4 regions of the Carnobacterium funditum DSM 5970 genome follow, and region 3 is predicted to be linked to each of the others. Evidence: predicted binding sites of a transcription regulator. Region 3 holds the regulator's gene; each other region holds the start of a gene.
What was found. The regulator LexA, encoded in region 3, represses DNA repair genes until DNA is damaged. The targets are predictions, from matches to a motif close to CNAACANNTGTTNG.
Positions count from the first base shown of each region.

Region 1: a site for LexA is predicted at 2,239-2,252, ahead of parE (DNA topoisomerase IV subunit B). Genes of this name have one in related genera too.
Region 2: a site for LexA is predicted at 1,420-1,433, ahead of dnaB (replicative DNA helicase). Genes of this name have one in related genera too.
Region 4: a site for LexA is predicted at 1,415-1,428, ahead of BR44_RS03465 (replication-associated recombination protein A). Genes of this name have one in related genera too.

Region 1 is NZ_JQLL01000001.1:399,712-402,902, reverse strand. It holds gene parC (DNA topoisomerase IV subunit A) at 1-47, opposite strand, end outside; gene parE (DNA topoisomerase IV subunit B) at 37-2,040, opposite strand; gene plsY (glycerol-3-phosphate 1-O-acyltransferase PlsY) at 2,468-3,088, shown strand; gene BR44_RS01760 (aldose 1-epimerase family protein) at 3,143-3,191, opposite strand, start outside.
Region 2 is NZ_JQLL01000001.1:1,562,476-1,565,666, reverse strand. It holds partial or broken gene BR44_RS07270 (DHH family phosphoesterase) at 1-895, shown strand, start outside; gene rplI (50S ribosomal protein L9) at 898-1,350, shown strand; gene dnaB (replicative DNA helicase) at 1,535-2,920, shown strand; gene BR44_RS07255 (adenylosuccinate synthase) at 3,108-3,191, shown strand, end outside.
Region 3 is NZ_JQLL01000001.1:526,653-529,843, reverse strand. It holds gene recJ (single-stranded-DNA-specific exonuclease RecJ) at 1-337, shown strand, start outside; gene BR44_RS02305 (adenine phosphoribosyltransferase) at 361-873, shown strand; gene lexA (transcriptional repressor LexA) at 1,075-1,698, opposite strand; gene BR44_RS02295 (DUF896 family protein) at 1,859-2,098, shown strand; gene tkt (transketolase) at 2,209-3,191, shown strand, end outside.
Region 4 is NZ_JQLL01000001.1:767,329-770,519, reverse strand. It holds gene BR44_RS03465 (replication-associated recombination protein A) at 77-1,348, opposite strand; gene BR44_RS03460 (V-type ATP synthase subunit I domain-containing protein) at 1,581-2,600, shown strand; gene BR44_RS03455 (pyrophosphohydrolase domain-containing protein) at 2,673-3,191, shown strand, end outside.

The sequences.
Region 1 (3,191 bases), 130 kb from region 3:
ATCACTTCTTCAAGAGTCAATTCTTGAACATCCGATCTACTTTCCATCTATAGCACTTCCTTCGTTTTCTAATTCCGATGTCTCCATAAGTTGTTCATTATCCAGGATACTGCTGCCCTCTTCAAGAGAGAATTCTACATGAGATTCAATCCATTTACGACGAGGTTCAACTTTATCGCCCATTAAAACAGATACGCGTCGCTCTGCTTGCGCAGCATCGTCGATTCTCACACGTATAAGCGTTCTTGTATCTGGATCCATAGTAGTTTCCCATAGTTGGTCAGCATTCATCTCACCTAGTCCTTTGTAGCGTTGTAAGATATATTGTTTCCCGAAAGTTTCTGTTATCCCAACAAGTTCATCATCTGTCCATGCATAAGCAATCTTTTCTTTTTTACCTATTCCTTTTGATAGCTTATAAAGAGGAGGCATGGCTAAATATATTTTTCCGGCCTCAAACAAAGGTTTCATATATCGGTAGAAAAATGTCAGTAGTAGAACCTGTATGTGAGCGCCATCTGTATCCGCATCGGTCATAATGATGATTTTATCGTAATTACAAGCCTCTATATCAAACTCCGGACCCACACCTGCACCAATAGTATAAATCATTGTATTAATTTCTTCATTTTTCATAATATCTTGTAACTTTGCTTTTTCAGTATTGATTACTTTTCCACGTAAAGGTAAGATAGCTTGAAATTTACGATCTCTCCCTTGTTTAGCGGAACCTCCCGCTGAATCTCCCTCGACTAAAAATAATTCATTTCGCTTGGCATTTTTACTTTGAGCGGGCGTTAGCTTACCGGATAATAAGGAATCATTTTTTTTGCGTTTTTTCCCATTACGACTTTCCTCACGTGCTTTTCTGGCAGCAGTTCTTGCTTCTCTGGCAGCAAGAGCTTTACGAATAAGCTGTTGGCTATTTTCGCCATTTTCTACTAAGTAAAAGCTTAACTGTTCACTTATAACCGCTTCGACAGCTCCTCGTGCTTGTGCTGATCCAAGCTTACTTTTAGTTTGTCCTTCAAATTGCAACATATCTTCAGGTATTCGTACAGAAATAATTGCAGAAAGTCCTTCTCTGAAGTCACTTCCTTCAAGATTTTTTTCCTTTTCTTTTAATAAATTAACTTTTCTGGCATATTCGTTAAAAGTTTTCGTCAAAGCTGTCTTCATACTAGATTCATGTGTTCCGCCGTCTTTAGTCCTGACATTATTAACGAAAGACAAGATATTCTCGGAGTACCCATCATTATATTGGAAAGAAAATTCTACTTCAATTTGATTGTTTTCTCCAGAAAAATAAGCAATCGGAGTCAGTGTATCTTTGTCTTCATTTAAATAAGCAACAAATTCTTTTATTCCTTCTTCATAATGAAAAACTTCAGATTGATTGCTTCTTTCATCAATCAATTCAATGCGCAAGTTTTTTAATAAAAAAGCAGATTCTCTTAATCGTTCTGATAACAGATCGTACGAGTATTTGATGGTTGAAAAAATGCTTGTATCTGGTTTGAAATGAACGGTTGTTCCATTTTTTTGACGACTACTTTTTTTATTTGTTAACATTCCAGATGGTTTTCCACCATTGATAAATTTTTGTTGATATTCTACACCATCACGAACAATGTTGACTGTCAGCCATTCGGATAGTGCATTAACAACACTTGCTCCTACGCCGTGAAGACCACCTGATGTTTTATATCCGCCTTCTTGACCAAACTTACCACCAGCGTGCAAAATGGTGAATATGACTTGTACAGTAGGGATTCCTGAAGAATGCATTCCGGTTGGCATTCCACGACCATTATCTTTCACACTAACACTATCGTCTTTATGCAAGGTAACAACAATTTCATTTCCATAGCCTGATAAAGCTTCATCCACAGAATTATCAACGATTTCGTACACTAAATGGTGTAATCCTCTTGTGTCAGTCGAACCAATATACATACCAGGTCTTTTACGGACAGCTTCTAGTCCTTCTAGAACTTGGATGGACGTATCGTCATATGCTGTTTTTATCTTTTTGGGCATTCAAAAAACTCCTTAAATCCTTATTACGTGATACTTAGTGTCAAACTTAAAAACCACTTTAACTTAATCCTATCTATTCTTGGTCATTAAGTTAGTACATCACTTCGTATTCATCCGTTTGATTCTTTAAGTATCTATTCAATAATACTCTAACTATATGTGATTGAAAAGTAAAAATCGTTAATTCTTTTAAAAAAACGAAAGTACGTTCGGTTATTTTAAAAATACACTCTGCCTTCTTATTAAACTAGTTCCGTTATTGAAAAGCAAGCAAAAATTCTATGTAACTGTTTTTTCAGGTCCTGTTTAACTTACTTTTATCTTGTTTTCAGCACATCTTCAGTTTTAATTTCACTAGCCTTAGAATAAAATAAATGGTAAAATATAGCGTATTGGCAAATAATTTGCTGAGTTAGGAGTGAATAAGATGGTAAAAATTATTTTGATGTTTATGGTAGCCTATTTACTCGGTTCAATTCCATCTGGAGTATGGCTAGGTAAAAAAGTATATAAAAAAGATATCCGAGAGTTTGGAAGTGGTAATTCAGGAACGACAAATACTTTTCGCGTTTTAGGCTTTAAAGCTGGAGTCACCGTCTTGTTAGCCGATGTGTTAAAAGGAACAGCTGCGGGTAGTCTCCCTTATCTTTTAAATTCTGATTTAAATCCTATGGTCGTTGGACTTGGAGCAGTAGTCGGGCATACATTTCCACTTTTCGCTCAATTTAAAGGTGGGAAAGCAGTTGCCACTAGTGCGGGTGTCTTATTAGCATATAATCCACCATTTTTCGTTTTTTGTGTTTCGTTATTTTTAGTTATTTTATATTTCTCAAGGATGGTTAGTTTTTCAAGTATCCTTGGTTCACTAATTATTGCCCCTTCTAGCCTGATAACAAATGACTGGATATTGACAATCATAGCAAGTATATTAGCCATTTTTATTATTTACCGGCATAAAGAGAACATAAAAAGAATTCGACTTGGTACAGAAAGTAAAGTTCCTTTTGGATACGGGTATACAAAAAACAAAAAGAATCATCAGCAATAATATAAAACAGGAAATAAAAGCCTGACAGGTATAATCTGTCAGGCTTTTATTACTTTAGTGAATAGTAATTGTGTAATCACAATCAAACACTTCGCCAGCTTTT
Region 2 (3,191 bases), 1.0 Mb from region 3:
TGTTCGAAGAATTGCTGAAATGAACAATAAAGAAGCATGGATTATTATAGATCCCAATAATCTTAGCAAAGATATCAATCAATTGGTTGAGGAAGTAGAAAAAGATAACTCGATTAGTCGATATATCATCACGCCTGAAACAGCAGAGGAAATGATCACTTCGAATACATTACTTGTTATGGTAGATCATCATAGACCATCATTGTCGATAGAACCTAAATTAGTCAATCAAATTAATAATATTGTGGTCATCGATCATCACCGAAGAAGTGAAGAATTCCCAGAAAAACCGGTCTTAGTTTACATTGAGCCGTATGCTTCTTCAACTGCTGAATTGGTAACAGAATTATTTGAATATCAGCCAAGTGAAGCAGAATCAATCAATAAGATTGAAGCAACAGCTATGCTAGGTGGTATTATAGTAGACACTAAAAGTTTTTCTTTACGAACGGGTTCACGTACGTTTGATGCAGCTAGTTATCTCAGGTCTTGTGGAGCAGATGCTGTGTTAATCCAACGTTTCTTAAAAGAAGATAAAGATACCTATTTACTTCGTAGTCAGTTGATTAAAACAATCGAATTTATCAGTGAAAAAATGGCTGTCGCTGTTGGCGAAGAGGATAAGATTTATGATACAGTAGTAGCAGCACAGACAGCAGATACCATGTTGGGCATGACAGATGTTGATGCAGCTTTCGTTATCACAAAGCGAATGGATGGAAAAGTAGGAATTAGCGCACGTAGTTTAGGCGAAATCAATGTTCAAATCATTATGGAAAAACTGGGCGGTGGTGGTCACTTGTCAAATGCAGCTACCCAGATAGAAAATTGTACTGTTACAGAAGCAAAAGAAAAATTAGGTATGGTAGTAGCCAACCAAGAAGAGGAGGAATAAAAATGAAAGTTATTTTATTAAAAGATGTAAAAGGTAAAGGAAAAAAAGGGGAAGTTAAAAATGTAGCTGATGGATATGCACATAACTTCTTAATCAAAAATGGTTTAGCTAAAGAAGCAACCACAGGTAGTTTGAGTGAACTAAAAGGTAAAATACATGCTGAAGAAAAACAACAAGCAGAAATTAAACAAGAAGCACAAGAGATAAAAGAATTGTTAGAAAAAGAATCAAATGCGATAGTTATTAAATCCAAAGCAGCTGAAGATGGTCGGTTATTTGGTTCAATCACGACCAAACAAATTTCGGCAGCGACTCAGAAACAATTAGGTATAAAATTAGATAAACGTAAAATTGAATTAAACGTACCAATTCGTACCGTTACTTCAATGAAACTAGATGTCAAAGTTCATCCTGAAGTAATTGCTACAATGACAGTAAATATTTTGGCTGAATAAAAATCATACTAAAAATGTTTAATCAGGTATTTCTCTGATTAAACATTTTTTTAACGTAGCAATCGAAAAAGAACGAATGTTCGTACTTTGTGATTGTATTTATTTTAATACTAAGGTAAAATGAGAACAATAATCTATTAAAAAAATTTGAAATGAAGTAGTGTTGTTGAAAGGAAGAGAAAAATTGGCAAATGAAACTTTTCAGGATCGCTTACCACCTCAGAGTATCGAAGCTGAACAAGCTGTATTAGGCTCTGTTTTCTTAGACCCTGATACGGTTGTAGGGGCATTAGAATTTATTGAAGCAAAAGATTTCTACCGACGTGGACACCAACTTATTTTTCAAACAATGTTGGATCTAAATAATAATAATGAAGCTATTGATATTGTGACCATAACGAATGCGTTGGAATCCAAAAATCAATTGGAAGATGTTGGTGGGATGTCTTATCTAGCTGAACTAGCGATGATTGTTCCGACTGCTGCTAATATGGAACACTATGCTAAGATTGTTGAGCAGAAATCTATTTTAAGAAATTTGATTCGAACGGCTACAGGAATTGTTACAAAGGGATATGACGAAGGAGACGAGCTTGCATCAATTTTAGATGAAGCAGAGCGCAGTATACTAGAAGTTTCTGAAAAACGTAGTAGAAGTGGTTTTTTGTCTATCTCAGAAGTGTTGAACACCTCGATTGCACGAATTGATGAATTGTATCAAAATGATGAAGAAATTACAGGGTTGCCGACGGGATATAAAGCTTTGGATAAGATGACAGCGGGTCTTCAAAAAGAAGAGCTTATTATCTTAGCTGCTAGACCTGCAGTTGGTAAAACAGCCTTTGCTTTAAATATTGCTCAAAATATTGGAACAAAGACAGATAAAACAGTAGCTATATTTAGTTTAGAAATGGGAGCAGAATCACTAGTAAATCGAATGCTTTGTGCTGAAGGTAGTATTGATGCTAGTAATTTGCGTACAGGGAATCTCTCTGAGGAAGAATGGCAAAATTTAATCGTTGCTATGGGTAGTTTATCTAAAGCGAGTATTTATATAGATGATACACCTGGAATTAGAGTTGCTGAAATTAGAGCCAAATGTCGCCGTTTGAAACAAGAAAAAGGCGAATTAGGTCTAATATTAATTGACTATTTACAGTTGATAGAAGGAACTGGAAGAGAGAGTCGCCAACAAGAAGTTTCTGAAATTTCGCGACAATTAAAAAAATTAGCTAAAGAATTGGACGTACCTGTGATGGCCTTATCTCAGTTATCACGTGGCGTAGAACAACGACAAGATAAACGTCCAGTATTAAGTGATATCCGTGAGTCGGGTTCTATCGAGCAAGATGCTGACATTGTTGCTTTTCTTTATCGAGATGATTATTATGATCGTGAAGAAGGCGATGAAGACGAAGAAAAAGATATGGCTGGGCAAGAAAACATCATAGAAGTCATTATTGAGAAAAATAGAAGTGGTGCACGTGGCACAGTTAAGCTCTTGTTTATTAAGGAATACAATAAATTTTCATCATTATCCTATTTCCCAGAAGATATACCTCAAAGATAAGAAAAAAGTTAGAAACGACATTGTTCGTTTTTAACTTTATTTTTTTTGATAAAAAAAATGATTATTCGTATATTTGCGTAATACATATACTTTTTTTAATGATTATTCGTATTTTTATTGAAATTTTTAAAAAATACTGATAAACTGATTGAGTATTTCAGAAAATAATAATCGGTGAGGTGTTTTAATGTCTTCAGTAGTAGTAGTTGGCACGCAATGGGGCGACGAAGGAAAAGGTAAAATTACAGATTTTTTGAGTGAAAATGCAGAA
Region 3 (3,191 bases):
GGGCATACCGAGTCGGATACAATTCTCACATGTTTTTAAATATATTGCATCGCATATGGATATTGACGTAAGACATAAAACGAAAATTTTATCCGGACATTTAAAACTAAAAGAAAATATGCTCATTTTTATAATCTCCGTGTTTTTTGAAGCAGGTTTTGTTACAATACAAGATGGTATTATGAATATTGTATCAAATATTGAAAAAAAAGAATTAATAGATACAAAAGTTTATCAAAAGCGGCTCGAAAAATTTGCTGCAGAAGAAGCTCTCATATACAGTCACTTTGCAGAACTTGAAAAATGGATGAAAATCCAGCTAGAGAAAGAACTGTAAAATCGAAACGGAGGAAGAAATTAATGGATTTAAAAAAATATATAGCTGATGTACCTGATTTTCCAGAGGAAGGGATTATTTTTCGTGATATTTCTCCTTTAATGGCCGATGGCGAAGCTTATCGATTTGCAACAAATGAAATAGTTAGATATGCAAAAGATAAATGCGTAGATATGATTGTAGGACCAGAAGCACGAGGTTTTATCGTGGGCTGTCCAGTAGCTTATGAATTAGGGATTGGATTTGCTCCTGCTCGGAAAAAAGGTAAATTACCGCGTAATACCGTAGAAGTTAGTTATGGTTTAGAATATGGCAATGACGTTTTACAAATTCATAAAGATGCGATTAAACCTGGCCAAAAAGTACTTGTTTGTGATGACTTGCTAGCAACAGGTGGTACCATTGCAGCAACTATCAAGCTTATTGAGCAATTAGGTGGAGAAGTTGTTGGGACAGCCTTTCTAGTGGAGTTAAGTGATTTAAAAGGACGCAATAAAATTGAAGGTTATGATATTTTAGCGTTAATGGAGTACTAAAAAGTTCTTAAATAGATTTCTTTTAACGGACTAAAGGACTCAAAAGATAGCTGATTTTTTTAATGGTTACAAAAAAACACCTCTTTTATCTATGGTTTGTTTTCCATAAATAAAAGAGGTGCATTTTTTATAGCTAAACTTTATCTATCGATACGTTAAAAATAGCATCATTTCTGTTCTGAAATTAAACAATAAGTATGGTTAAAAAATATGGCTACGGTACAAACTGACTACTTTACCAAGAATAGTAACTTCATCTAAAAGAATAGCGCTCATAGAATCATTTTCTGGTTGCAGACGATAATAGCGGTCTTCACGGTAAAATCTTTTGCACGTAGCTTCGTCTTCGTTTGTTAATGCAATAACAATATCGCCATTGTTTGCGCTAGATTGTTTGCGAACAATCACTTCATCACCATCAAAGATACCAGCATTAATCATGCTTTCACCTCTGATTGTCAACATAAAAAGAGTATTGCTTTCTTGTCTTAAATTAGGAGGAAGTGGAAAATAATCAGAAGCTTCTTCAACTGCTAAAATGGGTTCACCAGCAGCTACTGTGCCCAATAAAGGGATTTGTTCTAGTTGAATGCCTAATTTTGTTAGCCCTTTAGAGGTTAATTCAATAGCACGCGGTTTACTAGGGTCTCTTTGTATAAAGCCGTTCTTTTCAAGCCGCGATAAATGGCCGTGAACAGTTGAAGTAGAAGATAGTGAAACAGCTGTTCCAATTTCACGTACTGTTGGCGGGTAACCTTTTAATTTTACTTGGTCATGAATGTATTGCAAAACTTCGATTTGTCTTGATTCTGGTGTTTTACGCATAAATAGATGCACCTCAATTCTTTTATTATTTCTTATTTAGAATAACATAAATCAACCTCTGAATCAAACAAATGTTCGCTAGTGTAAAAAACGATTTTAATGCATAGAGTAATTTTTTTTGGTATAGTATTCAAATAATGAAAATAATGAGGTGAATGAAATGTTATCTAAAGATAAATTAACAAGAATTAACGTTCTAGCAAAAAAATCTAAAAATGAAGGCTTAAGTTTATCGGAACAAACAGAACAAAAAAAACTAAGAGAAGCTTATCTAGCTGCCTTTAGAGGTGGCATGCGTAATCACATTGAAGGATTAAAAGTAGTTGATGAAACTGGGGCTGACGTAACACCAGATAAATTAAAAAAAATTCAAAAAGAAAAAGGTCTTCATGACCGTTAAAGATAAAATAAAGCGGATATTAAATTATTTTTAATAAATTGCATTCAAACGTTGATTTGAATGTTATAAAACAGTAAAATAAAAGTAACATAATTGAGAGGATGATTTAATTGTTTGACAACACTGACCAATTAGCGATTAACACGATTAGAACACTAAGTATGGATGGGGTTCAAAAAGCCAACTCTGGACACCCGGGATTACCAATGGGAGCAGCTCCGATGGCTTATACACTTTGGGCTAAACATTTAAAAGTGAATCCTAAAAATTCAAAATGGGTGAATCGTGATCGCTTCGTTCTTTCTGCAGGACATGGCTCTATCATGCTTTATAGCTTATTACACCTTGCGGGTTACAATGTTTCAATTGATGACTTGAAAAATTTCCGTCAATGGGATAGCAAAACTCCTGGACATCCAGAAGTACATTTAACAGATGGTGTCGAAGCAACAACAGGTCCATTAGGCCAAGGTATTGCAAATGCAGTAGGTATGGCAATGGCAGAGACACATTTAGCAGCAACTTATAATAAAAAAGATTACACAATTGTGGATCATTACACATATGCATTGTGTGGAGACGGAGATTTAATGGAAGGGGTTTCATCTGAAGCAGCTAGTTTGGCTGGTCATTTAGAGCTTGGGAAACTAATTATGCTTTATGATTCAAATGATATTTCTTTAGATGGACCAACATCGAAAGCATTTACCGAAAATGTTGGGCAACGATTTGAAGCCTACAATTGGCAACATATCTTAGTAAAAGATGGTAATGACATTGAAGAAATCAATGCGGCAATCAATGCTGCAAGAGCTGAAACAAAAAAACCTACTATCATTGAAGTAAAAACAATTATCGGTTTTGGCGCACCAAATGAAGGAACTCATAAAGTCCATGGGGCTCCTTTAGGTCCAGAAGGTATTGAAGCAGCTAAAAAAGCTTACGGATGGGAAGGAAAAGATTTCTTTGTTCCAGAAGAAGTAAGCAAACGTTTTGAAGAAGACATGATTAACAAAGGTGCAAATTCAGAAAAAGAATGGCACACATCGTTTAACGAGTATCATACGGCTTATCCTGAACTAGCAAATCAATT
Region 4 (3,191 bases), 240 kb from region 3:
CTAACAAACTGTCAATAATTCAGTAATGCTTTCGATTCAAAAAACATACCTACAATACAACAAAGAAACCGCTATTTTATTCTTTTTTTTGGTTGATCTTATTGTATTGACGTGCTAATGCATCTTCATATTTCCCAGTGTGGTTAGGGTGATAATAAATAGATTTTTTTAATTTATCTGGTAGATATTGCTGATCTACCCATGCTTCTGGATAGCTATGAGGGTATTTATAAGTTAAACCACGACCTAAATTTTTTGCACCTTTATAATGAGAGTCTCTTAAATGATCAGGCACATCTCCACTTTTTCCAGAACGTATATCCTGTAAAGCTGCATCAATTGCAACGACTGAAGAATTTGACTTTGGTGAAAGGCACAAGTCGATAACCGCAGTAGCTAATGGAATTTTGGCTTCTGGAAAACCAAGTCTTTCGGAAGCATGGATAGCTGTGACAGTCCTTTGAGCAGCAGATGGATTAGCTAGCCCAATATCTTCGTAGGCAATCACCATTAATCTTCTAGCAATAATAGGCAGATCACCGGCTTCTATTAGACGGCCTAAGTAATGCAAAGAAGCATTTACATCGCTGCCACGAATAGATTTCTGTAATGCTGAAATAACGTCATAATGAGCGTCTCCGTCTTTATCATGAGTCAATGCTTTTCGTTGAATACATTCTTCTACAATATCTAGAGTGATTTGAATTATCCCATTCTCATCGGGATTAGTTGATTTAACTGCTAGTTCCAATCCATTAAGAGAACTCCTTAAATCGCCATTAGTTGTTCTTGAAAGGTGTAAGGTAGCTTCATCTGTAATATTAACAGTATAATTACCTAAGCCACGTTCTTTATCTTCAAGAGCAGAAGTTAAAGCTAGTTGTATATTTTCTATAGAAAGAGGTTTTAATTCAAAAATCTGAGCTCTACTTCTGATAGCAGGACTGATAGATATATAAGGATTCTCAGTTGTTGCGCCAATTAAAATGATTCGACCACTTTCTAAGTGGGGCAGCAAAAAATCTTGTTTAGGTTTGTCTAGACGATGAACCTCATCAAGCAAAAGAATCACCGAACCACTCATCTTTGCTTCTTCAGCAACAATTTGTAAATCCTTTTTAGTATCAGTAGCAGCATTTAATATCCGAAAAGCATATCGAGTGGAACCTGCAATAGCGCTAGCAATACTTGTTTTACCAATACCTGGAGGTCCATATAAAATCATGGAAGACAGCATTTTTGCATCAACCATCCGTTGAATGATTTTTCCAGGCCCTACTAAATGACTTTGTCCAATAACTTGATTGATGCTTGTAGGACGCATCCGGAATGCTAAAGGTTTATTCATATTTTGCACCTCCATAATAATTACCTTAACAGTATATCATTTAAAGACTTCAGCTTCTACTTATAACGAACGTTTGTTTGCAGGATAGTATAATTAAAAATGAGAAAAAGTAAGTAATGTTCCCTATTATTTTAAAATTATGCTATCATTAATTAGAATAACAAGTTAAGTAATTTAATAGCTAAATAAAAAACTTTCCTAAGGACTTTCGGGTTATGAAGGAGTGAAAAATTTGATAACAAAGCTAACAAAAAGGAAAGTTTCATCCTATGTTGTACCCGTGAAATCAAGCGTTCAAATAGAGGCTGAAATTGAAGCGGAAGATATCTTGAATGAAGCTTATCACCAAACTAACAGTATCTATCGCCAAGTTCAAGAACAACTGGTAGAATTTAGAAGTCTTACTAAAGAATATAAGAAAAGCTTTTATCAAGAAGAAAGTAGTAGATTGCAACAGTTGGAAAAAAAAATTACCGCATTAGAAATAGTCTATGCAATCAAACATCAGGCTCTAAAAAAAATATTTGAAAACAAACAAATAAAAATGGATGACATTCTTGTGAAAAAATCTGATGAGATTGAAAAAATACTGAGTGTAAAAAAAGAAGAATATCAGAAAGATATAATAGAGAATCTAAAGTACTTAAGAGAAGAAAATGAGGCATTTATTTTTTATCAAGAGCAAGAAAAGGCTAGTTTAGAAAATAAAGAGCAAGAATTATTTTTAACTATACAAAAAATACAAGACAACTATAAATTGAGCGAACAAGAACTGAACAACCAACTAGATTATTACAAGGAGCTAAAAAAGTTAAAGCAAACTAGAGTGTTTAAAGTTGGGATAGTGATCCTTTTCTTAGCTACAATAAATATTGTACAGTTAACTTTTTCTCAACCGCAAAGATTGCTTGAAACCATTTTCCCTTTATTAATAGCCTGTGCGACAGTATATCTTTTATCTATTACAATATCAGAAGGTAAAAAAGAGAAAAATCAGCATAAGCTGCTTCAGCGCAATCAATTTTTAATTGAGCAAAACTTGGAAATTAAAGAGGGAATTAAATATATAGAGGAAGATTTGAAAAAACTATTAAATGAAAAAGCCAGCTTAGAAAAAATAGATCGTTCTTTTGGAGATAATTTTCAGTTTCTAAAGATTATACAACAAGATTTAAAAGAGTCAGAGATGAAGCGTAAAATTTTAGAATCAGAAAATGCAGCATTAAGGAAACATTTAATTTCACAAAAATAAAATAAGAGTAACATTTTTAATCTATAACATAATTATTTTATAGATATGAAAGGAATAAAGGTAAATTCAATCATGAAGGAATCATCTACATTTGAACAAGTACAAGCATTCCATGAAGTTTTTAATCAACCAAAAAATACTAGTCCGACAGCACTAGTGCCACAAGAAGCGTTACACCGTGCGGCATTTTCAACAGAAGAAATATTAGAATTTTTGTATGCAAGTGTAAAAGGGGACTTATCGTCATTTGAAAAAATCGTTTTCCAATGGGAACAGTCTGTTGTTAAAACGATTACTAAAATAAAAATGGAAAATAAAGAAGTCAAGTCGACTTTAGTCGGGCAAGTTGATGCATTGATAGATGCGAACTATTTTAATTATGGTTCGTTTGTTTTAATGGGTGTAGATCCAAGACCTATTTCAACTATTGTGCATGAGGCTAATATGGGGAAACGATTTCCTGATGGAAAGCCTCATTATCGAATATCAGATGGCAAAGTATTAAAACCAAAAGATTGGGAACAACTATATGCTCCAGAAAAAAAAATCAAAACTGAAATTGAAAGACAAATCAAAGAAAAAAGAGGGAAC